Linked DNA regions of Granulosicoccus antarcticus IMCC3135. The protein of the gene in region 2 interacts with the protein of the main gene of each other region in a pairwise test. Links are inferred from orthologs where the notes say so. Each region holds a gene or a part of one and is shown on either strand. Other genes may lie near its edges.

What was found.
Region 1: the proteins of recJ (region 2) and IMCC3135_RS10220 interact in binary tests that used the Escherichia coli proteins (3 or more experiments, as listed by UniProt). The link is inferred for Granulosicoccus antarcticus IMCC3135 from one-to-one orthologs.

The regions. Positions count from the first base shown.
Region 1 is NZ_CP018632.1:2,342,836-2,359,190, reverse strand. Bases 11,300-14,186 are described here. They hold IMCC3135_RS10220 (DNA topoisomerase 3), read right to left. Parts: upstream 13,824-14,186; coding sequence 11,775-13,823; downstream 11,300-11,774. Other genes in these bases: IMCC3135_RS10225 (thioredoxin family protein), read left to right, coding at 11,300-11,690. Outside these bases: IMCC3135_RS10275 (M81 family metallopeptidase), read left to right, coding at 1-217; IMCC3135_RS10270 (ABC transporter substrate-binding protein), read left to right, coding at 220-1,818; IMCC3135_RS10265 (ABC transporter permease), read left to right, coding at 1,885-2,826; IMCC3135_RS10260 (ABC transporter permease), read left to right, coding at 2,828-3,715; IMCC3135_RS10255 (ABC transporter ATP-binding protein), read left to right, coding at 3,718-5,403; IMCC3135_RS10250 (M20 aminoacylase family protein), read left to right, coding at 5,400-6,566; IMCC3135_RS10245 (M20/M25/M40 family metallo-hydrolase), read left to right, coding at 6,647-7,786; IMCC3135_RS10240 (ATP adenylyltransferase family protein), read right to left, coding at 7,838-8,746; IMCC3135_RS10235 (sensor histidine kinase), read left to right, coding at 9,037-10,530; IMCC3135_RS10230 (response regulator), read left to right, coding at 10,527-10,964; more of IMCC3135_RS10225, read left to right, coding at 11,280-11,299; IMCC3135_RS10215 (BCCT family transporter), read right to left, coding at 14,424-16,037.
Region 2 is NZ_CP018632.1:6,065,727-6,082,194, forward strand. The notes cover bases 55-3,054. They hold recJ (single-stranded-DNA-specific exonuclease RecJ), read right to left. Parts: upstream 2,428-3,054; coding sequence 682-2,427; downstream 55-681. Other genes in these bases: IMCC3135_RS26300 (hypothetical protein), read right to left, coding at 2,427-3,054. Outside these bases: more of IMCC3135_RS26300, read right to left, coding at 3,055-3,515; IMCC3135_RS26305 (FAD-dependent oxidoreductase), read left to right, coding at 3,700-5,832; IMCC3135_RS26310 (glycoside hydrolase family 16 protein), read right to left, coding at 6,103-7,767; IMCC3135_RS26315 (EAL domain-containing protein), read right to left, coding at 8,310-10,841; IMCC3135_RS26320 (acetyl-CoA C-acyltransferase), read left to right, coding at 11,053-12,240; IMCC3135_RS26325 (2-hydroxychromene-2-carboxylate isomerase), read left to right, coding at 12,277-12,891; IMCC3135_RS26330 (enoyl-CoA hydratase-related protein), read left to right, coding at 13,027-13,809; IMCC3135_RS26335 (tetratricopeptide repeat protein), read right to left, coding at 14,004-14,708; IMCC3135_RS26340 (hypothetical protein), read right to left, coding at 14,783-15,346; IMCC3135_RS26345 (alanine/glycine:cation symporter family protein), read right to left, coding at 15,461-16,468. UniProt on the Escherichia coli protein: Single-stranded-DNA-specific exonuclease.

The DNA.
Region 1 (16,355 bases), 3.7 Mb from region 2 along the record:
AGAGATGTTCCGCTTTATCGGGGTAGCCCCAGAGGAACAATCGATTCTGGTTGTCAAAAGCTCAACGCATTTCCGAGCTGACTTTGCCCCCATTGCCCGAAACATAATCGTCGCTCTGGCACCTGGCCCAATGCCGTTCAACCCTTCCAAACTGCCGTTTACCCGGCTACGTCCGGGATTACGGTTGTCACCAAACACAAACCAAGATGAGAAATAGCAATGTCGACTTTTAGGTCTGTACTGAAAAACACACACTATATTACCGCAGCGCTACTGATGGGAACTGCGCTGCTTGCAAGCGCACAGGAAAACGAGACAACCGTCACCGCTGTGATGCATTCGGGTTTGCGTGTTCTGGACCCGGTAATCACCACGGCCCATATCACGCGAGACCATGGTTACATGATCTATGACGTGCTGACAGCAGTGGACGACAAGTTTGCCCCCCAACCGCAAATGGCCAGCTGGGAGATCTCCGAGGACGGATTGAGCTACACATTCACTCTGCGTGACGGACTGATGTTTCATGACGGTGCGCCCGTGACTGGAGCTGATGTAGTCGCCTCGCTCAAACGCTGGGGTAAAAAGGATTCGGGCGGCCAGCTCATCTTTGATGTCACTGAAAGCCTTGAATCTACAGACGAAAAGACCGTTGTCTGGAGACTGAGCAAGCAGTTCGGACCGCTGCTTGACGTGATCTCCAAACAATCTGCTGTACCGCCTTTTATCATGCCGGCTCGAGTCGCCGAGACATCGGCAGACGAGACTATCACTGAGTATGTCGGTTCAGGACCTTTCGTGTTCAACGAATCGGAATACAAGCCCGGTGTCAATGTCACTTACGAAAAATTCGACGACTATGTACCGCGCTCCGAACCCGCCTCATGGATGGCAGGTGGCAAGGTTGTCAACGTAGACAAGGTAATCTGGACCACGATGCCCGACGCTTTGACAGCACTCAACGCCTTGTCAGCCGGTGAGATCGATTACCTTGAACAGGTTCAGATCGACCTGATGCCGATCGTCGGAGGCAATCCGGACGTTATTGTCGAAAAACGCGATGAACTGGGTTACGTGACCATCGGACGCCCTAACCACTTGTTGCCTCCGTTCGATAACAAACTGATTCGCCAGGCCGCAATGGCAGCACTTGACCAGGAGTCGATGCTTGCAACGATGCAGGGCGATCCCGAATACTACAATGTCTGTGGCGCAATCTTCGGCTGCTCAACGCCGCTTGGGGATGAAGCTGGCTCTGAAGTTCTGACCAGTGGTGCCAATGTCGATACGGCCAAAGCCCTTCTTAAAGAGGCCGGCTATGACGGAACACCCATCGTCCTGATGGCACCAACGGATGTCATCAGCTTGATCAACCAACCCGTCGTTGCGGCACAGGCTCTGCGAGAAGCCGGCTTTGAGGTTGATATGCAATCCATGGACTGGCAGTCAGTTGTACAACGACGTGCCCAGCAACAACCCGTGTCCGAGGGCGGTTGGAACCTGTTTTTCACCAACTGGATAGTGCCTGAGGTTTCCGATCCATTGATCAACGTCATGGCAAACGGTCGTGGCGACGAGGCCTGGTTTGGCTGGCCGACTGATCCTGAGATTGAAAAGCTGCGTGCCGACTTTGTCGCAGCTGGCGATATGGCAGCCCAGAAAGAAGTGGCCCTTGAGATTCAGGAACATGTGATGGACAACGTCAACTACATAATGATGGGCGAATACATCATTCCGCAGGCGCGTCGAACCACCATTCAGAACATGCTTCCCTCACCGGTCCCTGTTTTCTGGAACATGACCAAAGAAGACGAGTAACCCCCGTCCCGGAGGCTGTGTATTACGCAGCCTCCGCCTCGCCAGCTCATAAGGAAAGCACGGACCATGTTTCTCTATATTCTCAAACGCGTGCTGGCCACGATCCCGGTGATGATCATCGTCGCCATCTTTGTGTTCCTGCTCCTGCGCCTGACGCCCGGCGACCCTGCTGCGATCCTAGCCGGAGATGCTGCAACTCCTGCCCAACTCGAACGCATTCGCGACGGACTTGGCTTGAACGACCCACTGATCACGCAATTCATGACCTGGATGAACCAGCTGTTACATGGCGATCTGGGCACCTCGCTGCTGTCCAATACACCCGTTGCGGGCATGGTCGCTGAACGACTGGGACCGACAATCAATATCGCTCTGATGACCATCACAATCTCGGTCCTGCTGGCGGTCCCCATGGGGGTTATCGCTGCCTGGCGCCATCGCACCTGGATCGATTTTCTTGTAATGTCCTTTTCAGTGCTTGGTTTTTCCGTACCGGTCTTCGTTATCGGCTACATCTTGATTCAGATTTTTGCCATCGAGCTGCGCTGGGTACCCGTGCAAGGCTACAAGGATCCTTCAGATGGCTTTGGCGCCTTCTTTTCGCGAGCGCTCCTACCCTCTCTTACGCTGGCAACCATCTATATCGCATTGATCGCAAGAATGACCCGAGCCTCCATGCTCGAAGTATTGGGCGAGGACTATATCCGTACTGCCCGTGCCAAGGGTGTGCGTGAAAACGTTGTACTGTTCCGCCATGCACTGCGCAATGCTGCGGTACCCATTCTGACGATCATCGGTACCGGTTTCGCACTACTGATCTCGGGTGTGGTCGTGACAGAAAGTGTATTCAATATTCCCGGTATTGGACGTCTCACCGTCGACGCCATCCTGGCGCGCGACTATCCGGTAATTCAGGCCATGATCCTGTTGACCGCGGGCATCTATGTCTTTGTGAACCTGCTCGTCGACATCTCATATTCCTTCTTCGATCCAAGGATCCGGTACTGACATGACAGCCATTTCCAATTCGCGGCATAGTGCCTTTCAGGTACTGAGCGGCCTGTTTTCCCTACCTGCCGATGCCCGCATAGGTATAGGTCCCATGATTGCTGCCGTGATCCTCGTGGTGATCGTTCTGGCCTCACTCTTCGCACCACTCTATGTCCCCTATGATCCGCTCGCAATGGATGCAATGGCACGCCTGAAACCACCTTCCGACACACATCTTCTGGGCACCGATCCCTATGGTCGGGACACCTTTTCCCGTGTCATGATGGGTGGGCGGGTATCGCTGTTGATCGGTATAGGCACCGCCTTGGTCAGCATCTCTGTCGGCATGATGATCGGCCTGGTCGCAGGTTTCTTTCACGCCGCCGATGGCGTGATCATGCGGATAATGGATAGCCTCATGGCGATCCCGGCAATCCTGCTGGCCATAGCCCTGGTTGCCTTGAACGGCCCGAGCCTGTCTTCGATCATCATCGCAATCACCGTACCGGAGGTACCGCGTGTCGTGCGCCTTGTCCGCTCGGTTGTATTGTCGGCCCGCGAAGAACCTTTTGTAGAAGCAGCCATCGCACTTGGCTCTTCCATGCCAAAGATTCTGATTCAACATCTGATGCCCAACACGTTTGCGCCGCTGATCGTGCAAGGCACTTATATATGCGCATCAGCTATCCTGATCGAGGCAATTCTGTCCTTCCTGGGTGCCGGCGTTTCAACAGAGATTCCTACTTGGGGCAATATCATGGCTGAGGGACGCACCTACTTTCAGATTAAACCGGGGCTGATTTTCTGGCCAGGACTGTTGCTGTCCCTATGTATTCTCGCCATCAACCTGCTGGGTGATACAGCGCGCGATCTACTTGATCCACGTATGAAAAAACGGGAGGGTTGAACATGGAATTCAAATCAAAGGACTTCAGTGACGCCAAGCCCGTTCTCAAGATTCGCAACCTTGAAGTACGCCTGACGGGTCGACCCAATGCCGAGCTCGTACTCAACGGCATCAACCTTGATATCCGCGCCGGAGAAACGCACTGCCTTGTCGGCGAGTCCGGATCGGGAAAATCCGTCACTTCATTGGCCGCGATGAGCTTGCTGCCAAAGGATGCATTGGAAATTCAGGGCGGTCTGATCGATCTCAATGGATTTGATATCACAAATGCCACCGCACCGCAGATGCGCGATCTGCGCGCCCGTAAAATCTCAATGATCTTTCAGGAGCCGATGACTGCACTGAACCCTGTTCTGCGAGTCGGCGAGCAGATCGAGGAAGTACTCAATACGCACACCAACATGACCGGCTCAGAAGTTAAAAAGCGCACCATCGACATGATGGAACAGGTCCATCTGCCGGATGTGGAGCGGATCTACACCGCTTTTCCACATCAACTTTCAGGTGGCCAGCGGCAGCGCATCATGATTGCGATGGCACTGATCCTCGACCCTGACCTGCTCATCGCGGACGAACCAACGACGGCGCTGGATGTCACCACGCAGCTCCAGATTCTGAAACTGATAGCCGAGATGCAGGAACGCAACGGCACCGCCGTACTGTTCATAACCCATGACATGGGTGTTGTGGCCGAGATTGCCGACACGGTCAGCGTCATGCAAAAGGGTCAGATTGTCGAACATGCACCGATCCGGGATCTGCTGACAAACCCGCAAGTGGCCTACACCAAAAAACTGCTAAGCGCCGTGCCGAACCTTGCACCGCGCGCCGCACGACAGGTCTCGGCGGGACCGGACATCGTCGCCGTCGAAGGCCTGGACATGACCTATGGCGGCAACGGCTTTTTCTTTAAATCCGAAGGGGTCAAGGCTGCCCGCAACGTAAACTTTTCCATTGCTCCGGGCCGCACACTGGGAATCGTCGGTGAGTCAGGATCCGGTAAATCCACAGTGGCACGCTGTATCATGCGGCTGATTGATCCTACCGCGGGCAAGATCACCATCGCAGGTTCAGAGATAGCCCAACTCACCCGCCGCCAATTGCAGCCGCATCGCAAACATTTTCAGATTGTCTTTCAGGACCCCTACCGCTCACTCAACCCGCGCTGGACCGTCGCACGCAGCTTGTGCGAAGGGCCCATTAACTTCGGCACCTCCCGCGAAGTGGCCATGGAGCATGCTGCCGAGCTAATGGAACTGGTGGACCTGCCTCGCGATGCTCTGGAGCGTTATCCTCATCAGTTCTCGGGCGGGCAACGTCAACGAATCGCTATAGCACGAGCCGTGGCCATGAAACCTGACCTACTGGTTGCGGATGAAGCGGTGTCGGCACTCGATGTCAGCGTACAGGCACAGGTTCTGGATCTGCTTGACGACATTCAGGACAAATTTGGTGTCGCCATGCTCTTCATTACCCACGATCTGCGTGTCGCGGCGCAGATATGCGATGAAGTTCTGGTGATGCAAAAGGGACTGGTCGTAGAACACGGGCCCGCTGGCGAGGTACTGGCCAGCCCACACCACGACTACACAAGAAATCTGATAGAGGCAGCCCCTGGACGTGACTGGGATTTCGCCAATTTCTGCGCGCTGGATCGCGCCTCAACTTTTACAGGAACTGCAGCATGAACGTTATCCCTCAGATCGAAGCATTTGCCCCAGAATTGACACAAATCCGTCAGGATTTTCATGCCCACCCCGAGCTGGGCTTCGAAGAGACCCGCACCTCCGGCATCGTTGCCCAACAACTTCACAGCTATGGAGTGGATGAGGTGTTTGAAGGATTGGGCGGCACAGGGGTGGTCGGGCTGATCAAGGGCAAGGGTGATAGTAATCGCCGCATCGGCTTGCGCGCCGACATGGACGCCCTGCCCATTGAGGAAACCTCAGGCGTGCCCTATACCTCGACCAACACAGGAAGGATGCACGCTTGCGGGCATGACGGTCATACCACCATGCTGCTGGGTGCGGCGCGCTACCTGGCGGAGACTCGCGACTTTGCGGGTACTGTCGTACTGATCTTCCAACCCGCCGAAGAAGGGCTGGGCGGTGCACGACGCATGATCAGTGAGGGCTTGTTTGATAAATTCCCCTGCGAGGAAATCTACGGCATGCACAACGACCCTAATTCCGACCCAGGCGTTGTGACAGTGACTCCCGGTCCAGCCATGGCCGGCGCCTCGTTCTTTGATATCACTATCAAAGGTACCGGCAGCCATGCCGCCATGCCGCACCAGTCAAAGGATCCTATTGTCATCGGCACTAGCCTGGTCCAGCAGTTACAGAGCATCGTCAGTCGTAATACATCGCCGAACAAACCCATTGTGCTATCGGTAACCACGTTCAATGCAGGTTCAGCCTATAACGTAGTACCCGACACAGCCACCCTATCGGGTACGGTCCGGTATTTCCACGACGAGGTCTCGCAGATGGCAGATACACGTATCCGTGAACTCTGCGCAGGAATGGCACAGGCCTATGGGGTCGAGATCACCGTAGAGCTGCGCAACGTCTTCGATGTGCTGATAAATGATGCCGAACTCACTACCGCCTATGTCGCTGCAGCTGCCGATATCGTCGGTGCGGACATGGCGACGGAATCCACTGAACAGTCGACCGGCTCTGAGGATTTCGCCGATATGCTCAAGGTGGTCCCGGGTGCCTATTGCCGGGTTGGCCATGCGGGCAGCATTCCACTACACAACCCAGCCTTTGTACTTGACGACGGCATTTTGCCTGTAGGTGCATCTATTTATGCGCGCATTGTCGAGACCCGTCTACCCAATAGCTGAATCACTTGCTCCCTGATTAATCACTTTCAGACACCTCCGGCTCACCTTGCGTGAGTCTGGCATATGCAGAGACCGCTTACATGACTAACCCTCTTGACCTGCCCTTTAACACAGATGAAATGCTTCTGGGACTCAAACCCTGGATCGAAACTGAAAGTCCGACTTTCGACGCTGCATCCGTGAATCGCATGATGGATCTGGTTCAGTACGAACTGGCAGCACTAGGCGCCCGAGTCGAACGGATTCCGGGACGCATGGGTCTTGGTGATAGCGTACGGGCAACCATGCCGCACAAGAATACAGGCCAGGGAGGCATCTTGTTACTCGGCCATCTCGACACTGTACATCCTATTGGTACCTTGGAGAAACTGCCGTTCCGTCGGGAGGGAAACATCTGCTATGGCCCCGGCCTCATGGACATGAAAGGCGGCAATTATGTCTACCTTGATGCCCTGCGCAAACTGTTGGCGGCAGGTATTGAGACCTCTCTTCCTGTCACCGTTCTCTTCACACCGGATGAAGAGATAGGTACCCCCTCGACCCGTGAGCTGATCGAAACAGAAGCAAAACGGCATAAATACATTCTTGTTCCCGAACCCGCTCGTCAGGATGGGGGTGCCGTGATCGGGCGTTATGCGATAGCCCGTTTCAAACTTCAGACACGAGGCAGGCCGAGCCATGCAAGTTGGGCCTTGAAAGACGGCCGCTCGGCAATTGCCGAAATGGCCAAATCTGTCGCAAAAATCGAGAACATGACCACAGAGGACAGATCCTTCTCTCTTGGTGTGTTTCACGCGGGTCAGTGGGTAAATTGCGTATCATCAGTCTGCGATGCTGAAGTGTTGAGCATGGCCAAGACGCAGGAACTTCTGGACGAAGGTGTGGCCATGATGCTGGCGCTCAACTCTGACGCTGGCGACGTGGTGATGAATGTCTGTCAGAGCGTAACCCGTCCAGTATGGGAGCCGGATCAGCCCGGTACCATGGCCATGTTGTCAATCGCCCAGGAAATCGCTGGCGAGATCGGCTTCGAGATGTCAGGTTGTTCCGACGGAGGTGGATCTGACGGCAACTTCACCGGCTCTCTCGGCCTGGCAACACTCGACTCCATCGGGGTGCGCGGCAAAGGGCTGCACACACTGAACGAGCATATCGAAGTCGATAGTCTGGTCGAACGCGCACGCCTCGCTGCCGCGCTTTTCTGCCGTTTGAAGGCATAGAAACAAAGGCCAATAAAAGCGGCTAGTGAGGCTGACGTGACTCTAACAGCGTCAGCAGCTCACAGCCGCCAGTACGCGTAAGGGACCCTCCTGACGTATGGCTTCTATCTGCTCAGGCGTGCGGGTGTACAGAGTGCCGCCGAAACCCACCGCACTGATCGAGATCTGCTCGAAGCATTCCTGACTACGTGGTACCAACAATAACCAGCCGTTGCCCGCTAACAGATTGAATGGCGCCAGCAGCCCATCGACGCCCGGCGTCAGATCCAGCTGATGACAGGCACGCTCAAAGCCTGCGAACAGGCTATCCGCGGCAGCATCTATCGGCACGTCCTGCCCACAGTTCACACGCACAAAACAGTGCTTCATCACCAGAGAAGCATGCGTCGCCACCTCTTGCTCCTGGAGATCAGTCGGTAGTCCGGCAGCATAGAATTCAAGACTTGCATTGCCGTGTGTTGCTGGAATCCACTGCAAATGCTTGTGGCGTTGGCTAGCGCCCGCCGCCGCACCGCCGTTGTACAGCCCGGTGCCACCAGCCTCACCCATGATGGTTGCCAGCGCTGCAAAATCACTGCGCGTCAGCGGCAGCAATTGCTCCTCAAAGCTGCGCCGCGCCAGCACCAGATGCCGATCGCATAGCGGGAATTTGTTCAGGATCACCACATGCTCATCACCCAGTGCTCCCACCGTCAACTCCGGATCAGGATTCAGGAACGGGTTGAAATCGGGATCACGCGGCCCACCCGGAATCGCAACCTTGACTTCGTTCCTGACCTCATTTTTGGGCGCATCATTCTTGAGCGCATCTTTGGCTGCCAGCGAAGAGACCCAGCGTACGACGAACCGCATGCCGGCATCCTCCATAACGTCCTGCTCCACTTGCACCGGTTGCAAATCACCAGAAGTCAGTGCACTCGCACTGCACTTGTCAATCGCATTCATCCACGTGCTTGTCATTTCAACCCTCTCGTGACTCGCTTATCGCCGCCTGCAAAAAGCGACATGATTCTCAAAGACAACGGTATGGCAATTGTGGCATGAAGGTCAATCGATTGAACGCACAGCTCTGCAATCGAGCGCCGAGAAACAGGCGAATCAGATATCAATACCTCATGTTTACTCTCGTGATGCCGCTACCCTTCATGTAGGGACAACGACCACCGAGCACACAATCACAGCCTGCGCCAGAATTCTACTGATAACAGCCAGAGTTCGACTTTCTTTCGGACCCACTTCGCAGAGTCAATATGACCGACGAACAAACGACGACCCACAGCGCTGACTGGTACGAACAGATTCTGGACGCCATGCCAGACATGGTTCTGGTCAAAGGGCCGAAGTCGCGTCTGCTATGGGCCAACCGCACATTTCGTGAATACTACGGCCTCTCCAACGAAGAGCTGCGCCAGCTAATCGATGGAAAACACAGCGATCCTGACGACACTCTGCAATACGTCAAAGATGATCACCGAGTGTTTCAAACAGGCTTGAATATCGATATACCGGCAGAGCCTATCACCGATGCAAACGGCACCGTACGCTATATGCATACGATCAAGAGTCCGATCCACGCTGATGGAGAGGTCGTCCGACAGGTCGGTGTCAGCCGCCCCGTGACTGATTCTGCCCTGATCGCGCAAACATCAAAAAAAAGGACCGAAAGCAAGGAGTCAACAGAGTCACTGCGCACACTGGTCAGAGCCATGCCTAGCGCCGTGGTCATGTTCGACTCCGCACATCGCATTCTGGCCTGCAGTGAAGAGTTTGCACGATTGCTGACCACCCTGCTCGCACAACCGATCACAATCGAAGAGCTTCTCGGGCAAGATTACGTTAATCAACTGGAAGCAATTCTGCCTCTGCTAAGCGATATCGATGCGACTATGGAGGGCATGCAGCCACCGAGACGAGTCGAAGCGATATCGTCACCAGGAAACGTAGATAGCTGGATTGAAATCGAGAGCAGGCCCTGGCACGACGCCAGCGGCACCATCTCGGGTAGCGTCGCAGTGTTATACGACGTTACTCAGCAGCACCTTGCCCAGAAAGAACTGCTGCAAGCCAATGATGAGCTCTCTCAGTTCAATTACCACGTCTCACACGATCTCGTGTCACCGATCACCAGCACCCGCGGCTTATTGAGCACAATCGCTGAGGACATCAAAGACGCTGAATATGAACAGTTGCCTGAGATGATAGCCATGGCGGAGGGGCAATTACTCAAGCTGAGCAATCTTGTCAATGATCTGATGGTACTTGCACGAGCCGATACCGCAACGGTTAACGCCACTGAGCTCGATCTGGCCGCAATGATCCATGAAATCGGTGCCACTCAGCATCTGGACAACGACCCTGACTCTACCAATGATGTCGAACTGCATCTGGAGGTCAAAACACTCAATTCAGACAAAACCCGCATCACTCAGGTGATGACCAATTTATTATCGAACGCTCGCAAGTTTCGTGATGAATCTGAAGCTGAACCCAGAATTTCAGTCAGATCATTCAAACAAGGTTTTTGTACTGTCGTGGAAGTCAGTGATAATGGTCTTGGCATTGACAACGATCTGAGTCATGACGTTTTTACGATATTTACCCGTGGTTCGGCGCAACATTCTGGCCACGGCCTTGGCCTGTACATCGTTAAAAAGCATATCGACAGAGTCGGCGGCCAGGTGCAGATCACAAATCATCGCAAACCGACAACATTCAGTATCAGCTTGCCGGATAAACCACAATGATGACCACCAAAAGGCACAGTGTACTTCTCGTCGATGATAATGAGATCGACATTATGGTGCATTGCCGAGCGCTCAAACGTAGTGGCCGATTCGACACCGTCAAAACTGCACAGTCTGGCAAGGAAGCACTGGAAATTCTGGAGAAACACGCGGCCAGCCGGTTAGCAGAACCAGAGCGATTCCCGGTAATGCTCATGCTGCTGGACATCAACATGCCGGTCATGAATGGCTTCGATTTGCTTGATCGACTAGCCACGTTGAGCATTACCGATGATCCGCGCTTTATCGTGATGCTGACCTCTTCCAGCGCCGTCACAGACAGACAAAAGGCACTAAGCGACACTCGGGTTGTTGATTACCTGGTCAAGCCCTTCAGCACAGCGGATGCGCACGCGTTAGCAGACAAACTTGATAGCTGGCAGGTCAACGACTGATCAGCGACCAGTCAAGCTGATCAAACGAGTGACTTGAAGTCTGTATTACACAACGATCATTACACTAACAATCTTGTCAATGGGTTGCGATCCACGTAATTTGGTGTGAACGAACTGGTCATATAGTTGTCAGACGCAACCAGATCACGTGCACCTTGGCTCGCTCAGTTGTATGCAATACGCAACACAGAACAAGAAACGCGGTGCCGTGGAGAAAGTCCAGCTGAAAACAGATAAACAGGGAGAATCAGCATCAAACGAAAAAAACAAGTTTCCACAAGCCCTGGCGCTTTGGAGCGTTTCAAGCAATTGCCCATGGAAAAAAAGCGTCGTCTACTGATCAAGTCAGTCGTATCACTGGGCGTACTGGGCGTTGCCGCTGGCGCAATTTCAGGTTACGACACCCAACAGCGCGAATTACATGACTTGACCAGCATAGGTGCAGGCAAACCCGTCGTCGTACAAATTCACGATACCAGCTGTCCTGATTGCCGAAGCCTCAAGTCGCGTTCTCTGAACGTTCTCGAGAATCAGTCGGAAATTCAATTTAGACTGGCTGATATCTCAACCTCCGAAGGGCGTGAGCTACAGAATAAATATGGTGTTCAAAAAACCACCCTTTTACTGTTTGATGCGAAAGGTAAGCTGATAGATACGGTCGTGGGCTTGCAGACCAATGTACAGCTTGAAAGTCTGTTTGCACGCAGTTTTCCACCGGCAACGTAACCCCTACTTTACCCTCGACAGTCATCCGCACACGAATAGTCGGTGCGGCCTGTTTCATATCTTCCCCTACCCTACCCGGACTATTCAAAACACCGGTTTACCCGCCTTGTCTCTGTAAGTATTCTTGCATTCCGGAAAACCGCTGCATCCCCACCACCAATCGCCCTTGGCTTTGACTGAGGGACGACGCACCAGTCCTTTTGAACAGGCATTGCATTTGTGCTTTGATACCGCGAGCGATTGACGCTTTTTCGGTTTTTTCCCGGACTGCTGGCTCTCAGCCCCTTTAACCACGATAGCACTCTGATTAACACTGCACACCTGTCCCCTGATGAACGTTTCGTGTGCTCGCAAAAAAGCATCAAACTCCGGCGCCCCTGTTTCAATCTCTTTTAATAATCGTTCGTTTACGGCTGTACTGACGGCACTTTTCAGCACTTCAGGCAGTGCAGAACACAGGCTACGACCCAATGTAGTACTGATGATGTGCTTACCGGATGTCTCCAGATACGTCCGTCTTTTAAGCTCGCTGATGATGCTTGCACGGGTTGCACTGGTACCAATACCATCACCCTCTCGCAATACTTTTTTCTGGGCAGCCTCGACAATATAGCGATGGATATTGGCCATCGCCTGGATTAATGTACCTTCGTTGAATCGAGCAGGCGGCTTGGTCTTTGCATCTCGACGCATGACATTGTCACAATCCACCTTATCCTTCAATGCAACTGCTGGCAGAGCCTGCTCCTTGTCGGAATGCCCGCTGGACAACACGGTTCTCCACCCTTCCACCAGAATGCGCTTACCATAGGACCTGAACCGCTCTGCCTTGATCAGGACCTCGATGGTTGTTGCCATAAACTGATGTTCTGGATAAAACTGGGCGATATAACGCCGCACAATAAGCTCGTAGAGTTTGCGTTCAGTATCTGTCAGAGCGCTCAATGAGGATTTGTATTGCGTGGGAATGATGCCATGATGTGCCGTGACCTGTTTGTCATTCCAGGTTCGCGATAGAATGGCGGTATCGGCTCCATCAATTGCACTTTGCAGACCGGAATGCATCGAGCGCAAAGAGGCCAGCACAGTGGGTGCATCGGCAAACTGAGATTCGGGCAAGTAGCCGGTATCGGTTCGTGGATAGCTGGTCAATTTGTGCTTTTCGTATAACGATTGACAGGCTTTGAGCGTCTCTTCGGCGCTAAAGCCATAAATTCTGGATCCGAGCAATGTTATATCAGCTAACGAAAAAGCCAGCGGGTGAGGTTGCGAGCGCCTCTGTTGCTTGAACACAGATACCACACCCTGCTTACCCTGCACCTTGGCAATGATGGAATCGGCAACCGCCTTGTCCAGCAAACGCCCCTCTGAATCCAGACCAGCCTGATCATCTGCAGGCTGCCATGTACCGCAGAATTTACCAACCTTGTGAATGAAGGTAGCTTCCAGCGTATAAAACGGAATCGATACAAAGCTCTCGATATCCTGATCACGCTGCACCACCAGTGCAAGCGTCGGTGTCTGAACTCTACCGATGGTGAGTAACGCCCCGGCACCACTACGCTCACTAGCCAAGGTATACGCACGAGAAAGATTCATGCCGGTGAGCCAATCTGCGCGTGCACGGGCTCTGGCTGCAGAAGCCCAACCCTGATACTGGCTATTGTTTTCAAGCGATGACAGGCCTCGACGCACCGTTACCGGATCTTGTGCTGATACCCAGTAACGCCTCGTCGGTTTGCGATTCTTGAAATGCGCCAACACCTCATCAACCAATAACTGTCCTTCGCGGTCCGGATCTCCAGCATGAACCACTTCTGTCAGGTCAGCCCGTTTCAACAGACTGCCCATGATTTTCAGTTGCTTGCGTGCGGTCTCTTTAGGATGAGACTTCCACTTATCGGGAATGATCGGTAACTCGTCAACACGCCAGCGCTTTCTGCCCGCTTTGCTCCTTGGCACATCATCACTCGTGTATTCATCCGGTGAAGCCAATTCCAGCATGTGCCCGAAACACCAGGTGATTACATCGTTACCACAGCATAAATAACCATCCGAGCGCGATGCTTTGCCTAACTCGGCAGCAATGGCCTTGGCTACCGACGGTTTCTCTGCAATGAATAAGCGTCCCACCGAGTCCATCCTGTAAATTTTTTTGCTTGATGCACATTTGCGTATAGCAATCGTCAAGCAGTATTTGAAAAGCAGCTGTCATGAAGCCGATGGCTGGCGAGCCGCAACTCGTTTGCTCGCTTCGTAACCATGAAAGTCGACCAGAAAATTGTCTCATGGCACCTTGCTGGAATACGGCATCATACCGATTTTACTGTAATTAATAACAGTTTTTATTCTAGCAGTAAATTTTTGATTGATGCCCAAGGCAATGGCGTTGTGTACATAATCCATACGCCGTCACAGAACCGACGTACTGTACGTGTTGCCAGCAATCACGCGTCAGGCGAATGAGCCGAAGGCGTCCATGACGGTCGTATCTGGGCCAAATCCTGCACTATCAAAACCGTATGGATCGAAGAATCGTTCTTTGACAAATTCTTCATTTCCTGAATTAAATCATGCCTAGCCAGGACAAGTTTGGTGACAGTTACGGGATAAATTTTCTGGGTTTTTGTCGGGAAATTTGCCGGAAGTCCAACCGCCATTGAGTCCGGTAGTCTCACTGCTACAGGCGCCCCCCTAAAAAGGGAGGTGCCTGATTAACCGTTGAAATATCTACTAACGCGGCTCGCTACGCAGGCCTTGAAAGATGGTGTAACACATAGCCAGCATGAGGACTGCGAATGGCACGCCCGTGGCTGTCACACCCGCCTGGAGTGCCGCCAGACCACCACCAATCAAGAGCGCGATGGCAATCAAGCCTTCTACCACGCACCAGAAAATGCGCTGGGGTACTGGCGCATCGATCTTGCCCCCTGCTGTGATTGTATCGACCACGAGTGAGCCGGAATCTGACGAGGTTACGAAAAAGACCAACGCCAGAAAAATTGCGATTGTCGATGCAACCTTGGTGAACGGCAATTCGTTAAGCATGCCGAACAGAGAAAGCTCAGGCGAATAACTGTCAATCACGTTTGCCTTGACTAGCGAGGTTTCCGGGCTGGTAATAATCTGATCAATGGCGATGCCGCCGAATACACCCATCCAGATGAAGATGATGAGCGAGGGGATCAGCAGTACGCAGATGATGAACTCGCGAACTGTGCGTCCTCTTGAAACACGGGCAATGAACATGCCAACAAAGGGTGCCCAGGACACCCACCATGCCCAGTAGAAAGCAGTCCAGCCTTCGCGGTAGGCGTCATCCTCGCGGCCAAAAGGCATTGATAGCGGGATGATTTCCTTGGTATAGGCGACAAGCCCCGTCCAGAAACCGTTCAAACCAACCAGAGTGGGTCCAACGGCAAGAACAAACAGGAAGAAGAGAATCGCAATTACCATGTTGATTTCAGAGAGAATTTTCACGCCACCATCAAGGCCGCGATAGACTGAAACCAGCGCAACGGCCGTCACCAGCAGAATGATCACAACCTGAGTGTTGGTGGATATTTCCAGTCCGAAAGCAAAGTTGAAACCCGCATTGGCTTGCTGTGCACCCAACCCCAATGAGGTGGCAAGACCGAAAAGAGTCGCGAATACGGCCAGAATGTCAATCCAATGCCCCCACCACCCCCAGACGCGATCACCCAGAATCGGGTAGAAACATGAGCGGATCGAGAACGGCAGACCCTTGTTGTAGGTGAAGAGTGAAAGCGCCAGTGCCATGATGGCGTAGACGGCCCAGCCGTGCAGGCCCCAGTGATAGAAGGTTGCAGCCAGTCCCATCGCACGTGCCGCCTCAACGTTTGCGGCGATGATGCTGCCGTCAGCGGCAATAGGTGAGGCAACGCCCAGGGGTTCCGACACATTCATGTGGTAAACGGGTTCGAGTACACCAAAAAACAACAGGCCAATCCCCATTCCCGCGGCGAAAAGCATCGCAAACCATTCGAGATAGGAATAGTCCGGAACCGCGTCTTTACCGCCTAGCCTCACGCTTGACATAGGCAAGAAAATCAACACCAGACAGAAAATCACAAAAATATTGACGATGATCATGAAGAACCAGTCAAGCTTGGTGATCGCGAAATCACGCACAGCAGATAACGTGGTACCCGCCTGTTCGGGAAAGATCAATGTCAGGAGCACGAAAGCGACGGCCGCCAGCCCGGAAATGGCAAATACCGGATTATGTATATCGAACCCAAGGGGGCCAAGTTTGCCGTCAACGTTGTCCTGGCCAACCGTAAAATCTGTTTCTATTTCACCGCTTTCAGAAGTTTGATCTGTCATGGTTTTCCTTTTCTTGAGACTAGGTCATACGCCCGCATCGTAGAGTAGCTTTGCATGACTTCCTGACGTATGCAACTTTCTTTGCCGAAGACAGCTGGCTTACAGAAAAACCGCAGCGTCAGAAACAATGCCATTCCCAGCACGATAGTCCATAGCAGGTGCCGAGTGATCGCCACGAATACGATACTGGCAACGCCCACCAACAGGTATTCATTAAGCCTTATCCACCGCTTTCGCTATAGCCCTCAATAACGATCCGACACGTAGGAAATACCGCTACCGGCAAGAAGCTAGAACCCGACGCTGCCAGCCTAATGT
Region 2 (16,468 bases):
GCGCCGACTACCCGAATCGAAGGGGCTCTTGCGCACTAGCCGATGCACACCGATCTCGGTGCGTAACCAGCCAAAGGCGTGATCACCTTCGAAACGGATCGTCGCTGACTTGATACCGGCAACATCACCGGCCGACACTTCAATGAGCTCGGTCTTGAAGCCCTGACGGTCGCCCCAGCGAAGATACATGCGTAGCAGCATCTCGGCCCAGTCCTGGGCTTCGGTACCGCCACTGCCGGACTGAATGTCCAGAAAGGCTGGAGCAGCATCCGCTTCGCCAGAAAACATACGACGAAATTCCAGTCCTGCAACGCGCTCTTCCAGACTGGCCAGATCGGCAGCGACTGCCGTCACGGTATCCTCGTCGTCTTCCTCACGAGCCATTTCCAGCAAATCAGCAGCATCTCCCAGTCCGGAATCCATTGCCTCGATGATGTCTATAGTCTCTTGCAAGGTCGCCCGACGCTGACCCAGCTTCTGAGCCTTGTCAGGATCGTTCCAGACCTTGGGATCTTCCAGCTCTCGAAGAACTTCTTCTAGCTCTTCCTTTTTGCCTTCGTAGTCAAAGATACCCCCGGAGGGAGTCGGCACGCAGCCGCAGATCCTCGATGTGGGTGATGTAGGGGTTGATTTCAATCATGACAGCAGGAGCTTGGATAGATTAGGACACAGGATGCAAGTTTACCGCAATACGACCGCTTCCAGATGATGCACTCGTAGCTGAACCTGTTGACGATCACGCCAGGTATTCATCTCCAGAGAGTAGACAAGCCTGACCTCCTCCCCAGGGGAGGCCACAGCAACGCAATTGAAGGCGATCGCATCCACGCTGGCGTGATTCTGCGGGTCTTCCAACGTCAATTTCAGGTGTTTGCCATCACCCACTTCACGCTGACTGGCGATAATGAAATTCCCGGCAAACAAGGGAGCCTCGAACCCCTGCCCCCACGGCATCAGGTTCTCCAGCAAGCGGGCATTGTCCAGGTTACGTTCGTCACAATCCAGAGTGCCATCGACCTCATATTCACGCTCGACCAGACGCCCACCCATGGCCTGACGTACGGTTTCTTCAAAATAGCCACGAAACAGCTCAAAACTGGCTCGCGGCAGACTCAGGCCGGCAGCCATGGCGTGACCTCCGAACTTTTCTATCATGCCCGGATGAAGAGTCGCGATCGATTGCAACACATCGCGGATATGCACGCCTTTGATCGAGCGAGCCGAGCCTTTCAGATTGTCACCATCACCCCCTGCGAAGACGACACAGGGCCGATGCAGGCTCTCTTTGATACGCCCGGCCAGAATACCAATGACGCCTTCATGCCAGTCCTCATCCATCAGGCATACCGAGAACGAGTCGTTCTGTTCCAAGCCGTTGATGTCCATATTCAGCAATTGCTCTTCTGCAGACTCACGCATGTCCTGTTCGATGGTACGGCGCCGCTGGTTCAGATCATTGAGCGAGCTTGCCAGCGGCATGGCGCTCGATTCTGAAGTGGCCATCAGACAACGCACTCCAACGGACATATCGTCCAGCCTGCCCGCTGCATTCAACCGCGGGCCAATGCCAAAGCCGATATCCTGCGTTGAGATAGTGGCGGGATCCTTGCCAGCTACCTGCATCAATGCCAGTACACCCGGACGAGTATGAGCGCTTCGAATACGTCGCAAACCCTGCTCAACCAGTATCCGGTTACAGCGATCCAGCGGCACCACATCGGCAACCGTGCCGATCGCAACCAGATCCAGCAGATCTGCCAGGCGCGCCTTGCCATGCGCATCGCCCTGCTCTGCCAGCTGGCGACGCATGGCCAGCAGGACATAGAAAATAACGCCCACACCTGCCAGATTCTTCGCCGGAAAGGTAGAACCAGGCACATTCGGATTAACGATGGCTGTCGCAAGCGGCAAGATTTCAGGGGCCAGATGATGATCAGTGACAACGACATCAATTCCCCAGTGCCTTGCCGTTTCAACACCTTCAACCGAGGCAACACCATTATCGACGGTCAGGATCACAGCCGGCTGGTGCAGTTCCTGAGCAACATCGACAATGGCGGGTGACAGGCCGTAGCCAAACTTGAAACGACTGGGTATGAGAAAATCGATGTGTTCAAAACCCAGCATTCGCAAACCCAGCAAGGCAACGGTGGTGCTCGTCGCACCATCGCAATCGTAGTCACCCACTACCAGCAGACGTTCACCCTGATCACGCGCCTGAAGCAGTCGTGTAACCGCCTTGTCGATATCAGGCAACAAGTCTGGTCGCGGCAGATCCGCCGGTGAAAAGTCCAGCTCGGCGACATCCGTAACACCGCGTGCCGCCAGCAAGCGATGCACCAATGCATTGGAGTGCAGCACGACCGGCAACTCGGGCACGGCTCGCTCGATGATGTGAACCGCCAATGCTTTGCTTGTACTGACCATTACGATCTTCCTGCAAGTCGGTTCCAGAGCTTTCCGGCAGTGACAGCAAGGCTGTCCCTCAGGCGCTCTGCTGCGGACATTTGCAAGACTCTGGCAGCATGCTCAGCAGATGCAGCGGCAGTGATGGTGTCAGCGTTCATCAACCCTTGGAAACCGTCTTCATTAAGAATCTTGAGTTCGATAGCATCACCTTGCTTCATTCTGCTCAATAGTGGTGCAAGCCAGTTATCTACCAGTTGGCCTTCTGCTGCGTCCAGGGCTGGCTCATCATCGCTGAACAGTGCTTGTGCCAGGCGTGTATCAACCAACAGGGAGTGCGGATGAGCAGAGTCTGGACTGTAGGCATCAAGTGGTTCGCATACCACTCCCAGATAGGCGGCAAGCGCTACCGTGTACTCATCATCGGCATAAAGCCGCAACGACTGTTGTAGCTCAGAGCTAGCGACCTGACCGGATTGCAGCGCAGCACCGCCCCAGAACCAGACACTATTGATTGGCAGGTAGCCATTTTGTTCGCGTTCAATATTGACCGGATGCGTGTGCAGCAGCATCTGCAACTCGGTCATCAGGCGCCGCCAGTCGCCCGATGCGTCACCCTCTGGCAGAAAGGCGGATGCATTGCGATAAGCCAGAAACGACGGAGGATAACTGGATAGAGCTGTGCCCTCCTTGCCACCCATGAACCAGCGCCCAGCCTCGGTTCGGCCAAAACGCAAACCATCTGCCTGCACAAAATCATTGATTGATTTCAGTAGTGCATCCGCCTCGCTTGCCTGCAGGTTCAACTTGTCGACGGGTATCAGAGTTGCGGAATCCCGATCAGCACGAAAGTGGATCGGATCCGCACAAACCAGCATATTTTCGAATTCTTGCACGAATGTGCACTCATTCGCACTATGCGAACGACGAAAAAGCTCTGCCGCTGGTAAATGCTGAGCATCCCAGTCGGAGTGCGCAATCAGTCGCGATAACTGCGCCTGCCAGGGCTCCATGGCATGGCCCTCGCTCCAATGTAGCGCCCCAATTTGTGACGTACGCGGAAAAACCGGAGCCAACACGGTTACATTGATCTGGGGACTGACCATCATCAGAAACTCTCGGAGGAACTCTCGGGGGAACTCTCAGCAGACTCTGCACTCACAAACTGGCAATACTGCTGTGTGTGGAACCTGTTTGCACTACCGGTGGAATCCGATATAGCTGACTATTCTACGCTGCTAGTACCAACAGCCACCAATAGTCAGTCTCACCTTCGAGAGTGTTTGAACAAGAATGCAGAACCGCAAGCTACTTATCTCAGTCCTGGTCATTTTAGTGGCAGGTTTTTTCTTTTTCGATATCGGGCGGTTTTTCAGCCTCGAGTATCTGAAAAACGAACAGGCGGCACTGGCTACATTCTATGAGCAACAGCCACTACTGGTCATAGCCATTTTCTTCTTTGGCTATATTGCAGTGACAGCACTGTCACTGCCGGGCGCCGCCATTCTGACTTTGGCAGCCGGGGCTCAATTCGGTCTGCTCACAGGCACCGTGATTGTCTCCTTCGCCTCGACCATTGGAGCCACTCTTGCATTTTTAGTGTCACGCTACCTGCTTAGAGACACGATTGAGAGCCGTTTTGGCGACAAACTCAAGACCTTCAATCGAAACATCGAAAAGGACGGCGCTTTCTATCTGTTCACAGTACGCCTGGTCCCCGTCTTCCCCTTCTTTCTAGTGAACCTTGTCATGGGACTCACGCCACTGAAAACCGGTGTTTTTTACATCGTAAGCCAGATCGGCATGCTCGCAGGAACACTCGTATTCGTTAACGCCGGCACACAATTGGCGAAAATCGACAGCCTGAGCGGCATATTGTCTCCGGGCCTGATTTTCTCCTTTGCTTTGTTAGGCATTTTTCCACTTGTTGCAAAAAAGGTAATCGACATGATCAAGGCCGGCAAACGGTTTGAAGGCTATACCAAACCGCAGAAATTCGACCAGGACATCGTAGTACTGGGAGCCGGCTCAGGCGGACTCGTAAGTGCCTATATAGGCGCCGTGGTCAAGGCCAAGGTGACGCTGATTGAAAAAGCTCAGATGGGCGGTGACTGTCTCAACACCGGCTGTGTGCCTTCCAAGGCGCTGATCCGCAGTGGCAAACTGATGCACAACATCAAGAACAGCGAAAAATACGGCATCCAGAATGCCAGTGGCGAGGTCGATTTCGCCAAGACCATGCAGCGTGTTCACGATGTCATTGCCAAAATCGAACCTCACGACTCGGTCGAGCGTTATTCCAGCCTGGGTGTCAATGTGATTCAAGGCGAAGGCCGTATCACATCCCCGTGGACTGTCGAGGTCAACGGCCAGACTCTAACGACACGCAACATCATCATCGCTACCGGTGGTTCACCGTTTGTGCCTCCCATTCCGGGCCTGGACAAGGTGAACTATCTGACATCACACAACCTCTGGGAGCTGAAAACTCATCCCAAGCGCCTGGTTGTTCTTGGTGGCGGCCCTATCGGTTGCGAACTGACACAGTCATTCCGACGACTCGGCAGTGAAGTGGTACAGGTTGAACAGGCCCCACAAATCATGGGTCGTGAGGATCCGGACGTGGCCGAAATGATTCGTCAGCGATTTGTGAACGAAGGCGTGCAGGTGATGGTCAACACCAAGGCGGTGTCTGTGGAGCTCAACGGCGACGAGAAATCACTGGTGTGCGAAGCTAATGGCGAAACCATCAAGGTCCCGTTTGATGAAATCATCATCGCTGTCGGGCGCAAGGCCAACACCTCCGGGTTCGGTCTTGAAGAGCTGAAAATCAGTCTCAACAAGAACGGCACAGTTGCCACCAATGAGTATCTGCAAACCGACTTCCCGAACATCTATGCAGTCGGTGATGTAGCTGGCCCTTACCAGTTCACCCATGTCGCCGCTCATCAGGCCTGGTATGCAGCTGTCAACTCCCTGTTCGGCATGTTCAAGAAGTTTCGAGCCGACTACCGGGTCATTCCCTGGGCAACTTTCACCGATCCGGAGGTTGCTCGTGTAGGACTGAACGAGTCCGACGCTAAAGAGCAGAATATTGCCTACGAACTGACCACTTACGGTATCGACGATCTGGACAGAGCCATTGCCGACAGTAGCGATTATGGTGTCGTAAAAGTCCTGACCAAACCGGGTAAAGACAAAATTCTGGGCGTCACGATTGTCGGTGAACACGCTGGCGACCTGATTGCCGAATATGTACTGGCCATGAAACACGGCTTGGGGCTGAACAAGATTCTTGGCACCATACACATCTACCCCACCCTCTCAGAGGCCAATAAATACGCGGCAGGCGAGTGGAAACGAGCCCACCAACCTGAAAAGCTGCTGGCCTGGGTTGAAAAGTTTCACACCTGGCGTCGAGGCTGAATTTAGCAAGTTACTCTGGATCTGTTCAATTCAAGGATCCAGAGGGTTTGCTCATGGAAATTCCCAATCTCGACAGCAAGTCGTTGACCCTAATGCGGACTTGATTGACTGCAATCTGGGCATGATTGACGGCTCATTCCCTGACACCTTCAAGTCGCCCACAAAAAAGGCGGCTGATAGTTTTCACTATCAGCCGCCTTTCGACGCAACCCTTTCCAAGAAAGGCCGTTGACTAAGTCAACGGCTCTAGTTCTTGGTAATCGTTGCTTTTTACTGCTTCTTGTAGACGCGAACGTAGTCGATCTCAAGTGCAGGATTGGAGAACTCAACCAGATCATTGGCATTAGGGTAACGATTGTTGGAATCACGTCCCAGACCACCCGAGTTAGCTGGGAAGTTGGTCCAGTTACCACCCATGGCCAGGTTGAGCATGACGTACAGTTCTTCGAAGTTTGCCTCGTTGTTGACCATTCGACTTGTCTCTACGCCATCGATGTACCAAACGACAGTGCCTGGAGTCCAGTCAACAGCATAGACATGATAGTCCTCGCTGTAGTCTTTACCGGTGTACACCTGACCACTGGGAGAAGGCTTGATGAAGTTGGCATCACCGCTGTAGGTTGCAGTCACGTTCTTGAAATAATGGAATGAATTGTAGATATACCAAGGTGCATGACCCAGGTTTTCCATGATGTCGATTTCAGTACGCTGTGTACCTTCCCATGCACGGTTTTCATGGAACAGCCAGAAAGCCGGGAATGTACCTACATGACTTGGAATCTTGATTCGAGCTTCAAAGTAGCCGTACTTCTGGCTGAACTTCTCATGTGTTGAGATTGCGCCGGAAAGGAAGGTCTGCTGTGCAGACATTTCGTCCAGAGAACCGTAAGTACGCTTGTTGGTATTGGTCTGCAAAGGATTCTTGGCGGCACGAATAGAAAGCGTTGAGCCATTGAACTGGAAAGGATTATAAACCGGGACCACTTTCTCGGTATGTGCAGAATCGGGACTGAGCACGTTGACATAGAACTGATCTTCGCCATTGATGACGCGATATTCGTAACGCTCGCCATTGAACTCACCGTCCCAACGCAGCTGCGAATGCCAACGGTAAGGGTTCAGAGCAGTACCGTTGAACTCATCACTGAAAACCAGCTCGTAGCCACTCTTCTGTGATGTTTCCGAATAATTGTATGAAGCCGGGTCGATCAGGCTTTGCACACTGGATGCACTCTCGTCGCCCACTATCTGTTCCGGTGGTGGCGCAGTAGAGTCACTCAAGAGAACGCCGCTGCTGCTTCTGCCGTTTCCAAGAGTTGTTACATTGGCCTTGAAGGTCTCTGACTGAACAGATTTGAGGCCATTGGCGTCAACCGCCTTGACTGTCAGTGAATGCTCGCCAACCCAGAGGTTGCTGCTGGTATATAGCAATTCTGAAGTTTCGCCAGCATAAGCACCATCAACGGTGACTTCGTAAGTGCTGGCGCCCTCTACGCTGCCCCAGCTCCAGACGATCGAGCCATTACCGTCTTCGGTGCCACGACCATCACCAGGAGCTGTAAAGCCACTGCTAGCGTTGCGTGAGACGGGTACCACACTGTTGTTGTTGCTGCTGGCTGCCTGCTGAGTTCCACCAATGACAGTACTGCGGCTGACAGATGAGGCGTTGAACTGGCTATTGACAGTGATCTTGACCGTATTGGTGCTCACTGAAGAGGTGCCGTTGGCTTCGATCGCACGCACTTGCATGGAGTGATCGCCCTGCCAGAGGTTACGACTGAAATATTGAGGATCTCGAGTAATACCCTCGTAGTTACCGTCGATGGAGATCTCATAGTGAGCAGCACCAGGAACACTGGCCCACTCCCATTTGACAGTAGATTGGGCTACCTCAGTACCGCGAGGATCCTGTGGGGCATCGATAGCGTAAGCCACGGAAGTTGTGAGTCCTGAACCTACCAGAACAAGCAACATGCACGACCTAATTACAAAGTTATTACTGGTCATCGTTTATCGTCTAAATTCTCATCAGCACTATGCGCTTCAAGGGAGGTCCTACCTTGGCCCCCTGAAGACAATAAATGCCTTGGTGTAATTAGCAGAAACCATTTGCGCTTGAAAATCCTCTCGCGGCAAACGGCTTACAACGTATGAAGTAAAGTAGTTTCGAGCTGCCCCAGACTTAGGTCTCGGTACTGCACACACATGAAATATCCACTACAGATTAAAAGTCTACGGGAAAACTACCGTAAACCCGGCCAAACCTTGCCTGTAATTCGTGAGGATTTGGACATGATAGAAGGGCAAAAAGGGGCCAAAAGGCCCATGCCAATAGCATTGACAATCAGGAATAAGTCTTATTCTTGACTAAATGGCAAGGATAAAGTCATTACTGAATTGGTGCTACATCAGGCTTAAACTATAAAAAATAGTAATATAAATCACTATTTTAACGGTAAAATTTCTTTTATTCAAGCTCAGGAAATTAATTCTGGCTCACCCAAATGGAAACCCTGGCCAAAGTCAATACCTATTTCCCTAACAGCATCCAGCAGCTGTGGTGACTCGATAAATTCGGCAACGGTGCGTTTTCCGAGCGATTTGCTGATATCGCTGATGGCTTTTACCAGGGTGAAATCAGTCTCGTCATCCAGAATATCCTTGATCAACAAACCGTCTATTTTCAGAAAATCGACGGGTAATTTTCTAAGATAGGCAAAGGAGGACAAACCTGAGCCGAAGTCGTCAATACCGAAACGGCAACCAATTGCAGACAGCTCATGCATGAAGGCGCTGACCTTTGACAGATTGGTTATGGCGGCAGTTTCGGCAATTTCGAAACACAGCTTACTGGCCGGCACTGGACTGCTGGCAATTGACTTGACCAGTCGCTGGCAAAACTGCGCATCCGTGAAGGAGCCTGCTGACAAGTTGATGGAGACGTGTCGAATGTTATGCAGCAACTCCGAATTGGCACTGAGCCAGCTCAACGTCAATTCTATTGCTCTCTCGTCCAGCGCCGAAACCAGCCCATAGCGCTCAGCGGAGGGTAGAAAGGCCTGCGGCACGATCAACTCTCCATTAGGCAACTCCAATCGCAACAGCATTTCGAATCGCAATCCGTCAGAAGCCTTGTTCAACGGCATGATTCTCTGACAGGCCAGGCGCAGCCGCCCCGTCTCCAGAGCGGCGTTGATTTCCTCTACCCAATGGGTCGACACTTTGCGATTGCTCGCATTGCCCTCGCCTTCCCGGTAGACAACGACTCGATTACGGCCTTCGTTCTTGGCGATATAGCAGGCTGAATCAACGGCACCGAACAGGGACTGGATGCTCTCCCATCGATCATCCACCACCACCAGCCCCACACTGACACCGATCGTGAAGCGGTTCTCGTGCCAGAGAAACTGAAAATTCTCGACTTCGTGCCGAATCTGATTCGCCAGTTTGAGCGCTTCAGGAACACCACACTTATATAGCAGCACACCAAATTCATCGCCACCCAATCGAGCCAATACGTCACTTTTTCGCACCAGAGAGTCAAATAGCTGAGTCAGCTGACGCAACAGCTCATCGCCTGCCTGATGACCGCAGGTATCGTTGACGATCTTGAAGGAGTCCAGATCCATGAAGCACAGGGCGTGTGCCTGTCGCGTCAACCGGGAAGCGACCAGGGCTTCTTGCACCGTACTCTCAAAACTACGCCGATTCACCAGACCTGTCAGTGCATCGTGACTGGCATGATAGGCCGTTGTCTCAGCCTGGCGAACCGAGGCGGTCACATCGCACCCGACACCCCGGTAACCAACAAATTCGCGCGCCTGATTGAAGACCGGAATACCGCTATAACGTACAACGCGAGTTTCGCCACCCACAGACCATCGGAATTCAAAATCACGAAAAGGCCGGCAAGCACGCAACTGTTTCAAATGCCCAGCCCAATGGGACTCTGTATTGATATTGGCTGGATGATCCAGCAGTTGGTCGATTGTTCGACCGACAATATTTTCGCGCGTAATACCCAGCACACGTGCCAGACCGTCCGATGCCACTCGAAAAGTCAGTTTGGCATCCAGCTCCCAGAAAAAATCGGCAGCCGCACTTGCATAATGCCGGTAACGTTGTTCATTGGCGCGAATGCGCTGCATTTCTGCCAGTTGTTTTTTCAATTCACCAGCCCGCATGGCCAGTGCGACATTTTGTGGTTGCTGAGTAATTGCCACATCGACGAAAGACAGAAGAGTGGCTTGCGTTTGCCCCCACTGTACTTGCGTGACTCGGGCAATCAACCGCACCAGACTGCCGGTTTGCGATTGCGCCTGCAAATTGATGCGCTGTTCTTCAGCACGCACCGCAGAGATCTGATCAGTGAGCGCCATACGAGTCGCACGCTGCAACTCTTGAGCACTGAACAACTCACTGACCTGCCCATTTTCCATCAGAGCCTGAGCGCTGGGATAACCGAGCACCCGTGCAGCCATGTCGTTGGCGAACAGTATCGTGGTGCGATCAATGATCAGGCTGCCCTGGATACCATCGTTGACAAGGGTCTGATAGTCGATGGTAACCGCGGAGTTCGGCAAGTTCAGTTGCGGGCCGCCGATCAACCGGATATCGATGCCACGAACCTTGTTATCACTCGTAATGATCGGTGTCCGCACAATCATGGCTTGCACCTGCCCCTCGTCACGAGCAAGGGAATCAAGACGGATTGCGCTGATGTCAGCCTGCGCGGAAAATATGGCCTGACTGTCCAGAGCCATCTGCTCACGGGCAATTTCACCGGAAAACAGATCAAAATCGGTTCTGCCAATGACTTCGTCAGGCGACCCGCGACCGACGCTGAGAGCGAAAGCCATTGAACATGCACGATAGATCAGGCGTTCGTCCTTGAGGGCAACTCGGTCGCTACCTTGCCCAAGGACGCCACCCCGAATCAGCATCTGCACATTGATTCCATTCTTGAGCAACTGAGGTTCACGGAGAAACAGGCATCTCGTTCTGGCCACCGGAAGGAACTTGATTATAGTTTAATATCCAAAGACAAACGTTATACGTGTCAGTGAATATTGTTGAATCTTTGCGACAAAATGCGTGGTTTACACGTTTCTGGCTGCCACCAGCAGCTGCTGACACAATATGTGACATTACCGCCCTGTTCGTTGAATTTCAAACCTTGTCAAAGCCTGCCTGATCGGACGATACCTCATCATGAAAATAATGCCCACCGACCCCATCGTCATCGTAGAAGCCGCCCGCACCCCGATGGGGGGATTCCAGGGAGACCTGTCGCCGGTTTCAGCAACCGAGCTGGGTGCCGTCAGCATTCGGGCAATACTGGAACGTACCGGCATCAACGTCGAGGAGATTGACGAAGTCATCATGGGCTGCGTTCTGCCTGCCGGTCTTGGCCAGGCGCCGGCCCGCCAGGCATCTCTGGCAGCCGGCTTGCCCGACTCTGTTGGTTGTTCAACGGTTAACAAAATGTGTGGTTCTGGCATGAAGGCCACCATGTTCGCTCATGACCAGCTGCTGGCTGGCACCAACAAGATTGTGGTGGCAGGTGGTTTTGAAAGCATGAGCAATGCTCCCTACCTACTTCCCAAGGCCCGGGAAGGTTTGCGTATGGGGCACGGCGAGGTCAAAGATCATATGTTCCTCGACGGCCTGGAAGATGCCTACGAGACTGGCAAGTTGATGGGCCACTTCGCCGAGCTCACGGCCACTCATTATCAATTTACACGTGAAGCTCAGGATGCCTTTGCCATCACATCGTTGCAACGTGCTCGACAGGCAATTGAGTCTGGCGCGTTTTCCCGCGAAATTGCGCCGGTTACCGTCAAGAGTCGCAAAGGCGACACACAGATTTTGCACGATGAGCAACCGCCCAAGGCCAACCTGGAACGCATACCCGGACTGCGCGCCGCCTTTGCCAAGGACGGTACCGTCACCGCTGCCAACGCCAGCTCCATATCCGATGGCTCTGCAGCCATGCTACTGATGCGTGAGTCCGAAGCCGAGCGACGCGGCCTGACGCCACGAGCCCGCATTCTGGCACACGCGACCCATGCGCAGGCACCCGCCTGGTTCACCACGGCACCGGTCTATGCGATGGAAAAATTACTGGCAAAAATAGGCCGACAAGCCAGTGATATCGACCTGTATGAGATCAACGAAGCCTTCGCTGTCGTCACCATGGCCGCCATGCACGAACTCAAACTGCCGCATGAGAAGGTTAACGTTCATGGCGGTGCCTGTGCTCTGGGCCATCCCATTGGTGCCTCAGGTGCGCGCATTCTGGTTACCTTGTTGCACGCACTCGAACATCATTCGCTATCTCTGGGCATGGCCTCTCTGTGTATCGGTGGCGGCGAAGCAACAGCAGTTGCAATAGAGAGAGTCATATGATGTGATTACAGCGCTGGAAAAACAAAAAGGAATCGGATGAGCAACTGCATAGACTTCTATTTTGACTACTCTTCGCCCTACGGCTATCTTGCCTGTGAACGAATTGAAGCGATTGCCGCCAAATCCGGTTGCACGGTGGTTTGGCATCCGATATTGCTGGGTGCCGTTTTCAAGATCACCGGACAGAAGCCTCTGACTGAATCGCCTCTGAGAGGCGACTATGCTGTCAGAGATTTTTCTCGTTCAGCGCGGGAGCACCAGCTCGAGTATCAGCACCCTGCCCAGTTCCCTATTGGCGCAATCGCCGCCTCACGCGCTAGCTTATGGCTACGAGACAACAGCGACCCGCAATTAAGAGCCAAAACCGCAGACTTCATCCATGCGATTTATCGTGCCTATTTCAGTGCGGGCCAGGACATTACCGATGCCACCGTCATCGCGGCGGTAGCCGGTTCGCTAGACATCGATTCTGAGGCGCTACTACTGGCCATCGCAACACAAGCGGTCAAGGACTCTTTGCGCATTGAAATCGAGCAGGCAATTTCTGCAGGTGTTTTTGGTTCTCCCACCATGATTGTCAACAATGAGCCTTTCTGGGGACACGACCGACTGGAACAAATGGAACGCTGGATCAGCAGTGGTGGCTGGTAAGCCTACCGCGCTGCGATTTCGAATTCAGTCCGCTTGACGTAATTCTGTGATGCCCGCTATTGATCGTGATGGCCGTTGTGGCTTATCGTCTGTCTCTGGATCTTAATCACTGACTGACACCGAACCCGTTATTACATGGCTTACCTGAAAACTGAAACCGATACACGCGGCGTTACTACCATTACGCTGAATCGCCCCGACCATCACAACGCAATGGATCGTGCGTTCATCGATGAATTCACGGCCACACTGAGTCATCTTTTTTCCAGCAACACCCGCATATTGATCATCAGAGCCACTGGCAAGAACTTCTGCGCCGGTGCCGACATCAACTGGATGAAAGCCTCGGTCAAGCTTAGTCCCGAGCAAAACGCCGCCGATGCCATGGCATTGTCAAACATGCTCGATGCCTTGAACTCGTTCGACCGCCCGACCATTGCCCGCGTTAGTGGAGCCGCCCTGGGTGGCGGCACCGGCCTGGTGTGCTGCTGCGATATCGTCGTTGCCGATGAAACCGCTCAATTTGGTTTCTCAGAGGTTCGCCTCGGCATCATCCCTGCCACCATCAGTCCCTATGCCATTGCTGCGATTGGGCCACGAGTCGCCAGACGCTACTTTCTGACCGGCGAACGCATCGACGCTGTCGAGGCCTACCGAATTCGACTGATCCATGATGTCTGCTCCAGCGACAATATGGACCGCCGGGTTAACGAGAAGGTCAGCGCGTTACTGGCAGGTGGTGCGATGGCTCAAGGCGCCTCCAAGAAACTGATCGCCGACGTCACCGGCAAACCCATCGACGAACAACTCAGAACCACCCTTAGCCAGCGACTGGCACACATTCGTGCAGAGGACGAGGCTCAGGAAGGGCTCGCAGCATTTCTGGAAAAACGTCCCACCAGCTGGTCCAAGCAGTAGCCAAGTCTAATTGGTCACCACACTACACATTGCCATTTTCAGAACAAATTACCACTTGTTTATTGGAATCAAGGATAAATGGCTAGCTGTTGTCAAGAAAACTACCTATCCGTAAATGTAATTTTTACAAAAAAATGACAACAAAAATCGTGCTCGATCTAGACGGAACGCCTCAGCCTCATATCTTTATAGTGCTAGCGATTCATCAAGCTCATGATTTCCAGGGTTTCAGCACTATCTTCACCAAACGTTAATTTGCTTGCCGTTAATGCCTTTTCATAATAATTATTTGCAATAGCGAATTCTTTTTTCAGGCCATGGATATTTCCCAATTTTTTAAAGGCAGATATAGTGGCTTCATTGTTTAGCCTAATGTATCTTAATCGCGAATTATGCATCCCTGTAATCATACCTTCTTCTTCCTTTTTTATATTTTCCGTATCACCCAATCTTTTTAATAAGGATTTTTCATAATACATTTGTGCTTGATCATATTGCTTATCGTCTTCAGCAAGTGATCCCAGCTTATCGTATGTGTTAGCAAAGCCATACATATCTGATTCCTTCAGTTGCTCTTTTATATGTAAAGATTTCAGATAATAATTTTTTTCTTCCACCTTGCTGCCAAGCAACAAAGATAGCCTTGCCATCTCTTCATAAATAGCCGCTGTTTCGGCATTATTTTCATTGTCGTCCTTTATCCGTTCTTCAATAATTTTTTGATAAAGGTCCAGTGCAATGTTGTTTTCTCCTTTATCTACCGCTTCTTTTATGGATAGTTCTTGTTTGCTTTTTGTTAGATTTCCAAAAAAATCAGGGTAGATAAAATGAATGATTAAAGCGTAAATAATGATGGATATAACGCTATAAAATATTATGTTCGATTGACGGTTTGTCATTAAATCCTGTTTATTGATCGTTCTGAATAATTAATCGGAATATGGTCATTTTATATTTTTATACCTCATTACACTTACAAAACCATCTCACACTGTAAATCGATTAGCTCTACAGATAAAAAATCTGCTAATTTTTCAGAATCACTCTTCAATTGAACAAGGTCATTATGATTAAGGATATTAATTCGACGACCATTCTTGGTTAACATATTGAGCTCGTAACATGGGTAATTTAGCCCGTTCTTACTCGTAATCACTTTATCGAGTATTTGTAATGAGACGATGTTTCCAAGTTCTACCTTACGATCGATATTATTTCTGAATGAACCTCTATTCTTATCAAAAGTAACCTGCTTGACAAAAGGCATGACCAGGGTGATACCGAAAGTCAGAATGGCTATCCCAAACGCTCCAAGGAAGATTGTAAAATCTAATTGATGATTTTTCACATAGACAATCACTGCCAGTAGCAATAGAAACAAACCCACTACGATATAGATAACACAAAATAACAGTGAGCTGATGGTAGGTTTAAGATCGGCTACATTCTCATTAAAAATAATCGTATGTGATCTAAATTTCGGCCCTTTTTGCAGTAAAGCTTTTTTGAGATCTATGGGTGTATCTTTTACCTTCATTAGAATTATTCCTGCTAATTATTTTTCGTACATTTCTGTTATTTATTACTAACACACATAAAAAAAGCCCACCTGAGTGGGCTTTTTTTTAACTACGTGGATTTGTTAAATCCATTATTTGTATTTTTTGATTTCACCTGATTTTACGCGAGCTACAAATGAAGCTAACTCATCTTTAACAATCGGCATCAAGAAGTACAAACCAATAATATTGAAGATAGACATTGCAAATATTGCCGCGTCAGAGAAGTCGATTACCGCACCGAACTGGATAGTTGCGCCAACGACTACGAAGATACAGAAAATTATTTTAAATATCATCTCTGTTGCTTTGCCTTCACCAAAAAGGTAAGTCCAGGCTTTAAGACCGTAGTAAGACCATGAAATCATCGTTGAGAATGCAAACATGATTACTGCTACAGCAAGGAAGTATTTGAAAACACCAATTGAATCTGAGAATGAAGCAGCTGTTAATTGAACACCTGTCAAGTCAGCGCCATCAAATGGAGCTACGTTCAAACCTGCAATAGTAATTACCAATGCAGTCATCGTACAAATAACCACTGTATCGATGAATGGCTCAAGTGTTGCAACCAAGCCTTCTGTAATTGGCTCTTTTGTTTTAACTGCTGAGTGAGCAATTGCCGCAGAACCGACACCCGCCTCATTAGAGAACGTTGCACGTTTCAGACCCTGAATCATTGCACCGATAACACCACCTACAACACCTGCTCCTGTAAATGCACCGTCGAATATTGCACCGAAAGCAGCTCCGATTTGACCCGCATTCAGCGCAATAACAATGATACCCATACCAAGGTATAGAGCAGCCATGTAAGGAACAATCTTCTCAGTTACTGATGCAATTGAAGGCATACCACCGACAATTACCGAGAACACTAATGCTGCAATAACCACACCTGTGATGACTCCGAACTCAGCAGGAACACCAAATGCATAAGTTAACATCGCATGAGCCTGGTTAGCTTGGAACATGTTACCGCCACCAAGTGAGCCCAAGATACACATTAATGCAAAACCAATGGCAAGGAACTTCCCTAAGCCACCAAAGCCTCTTTCTGCCATTGCATCACGCAGGTAATACATTGGACCACCAGAAAT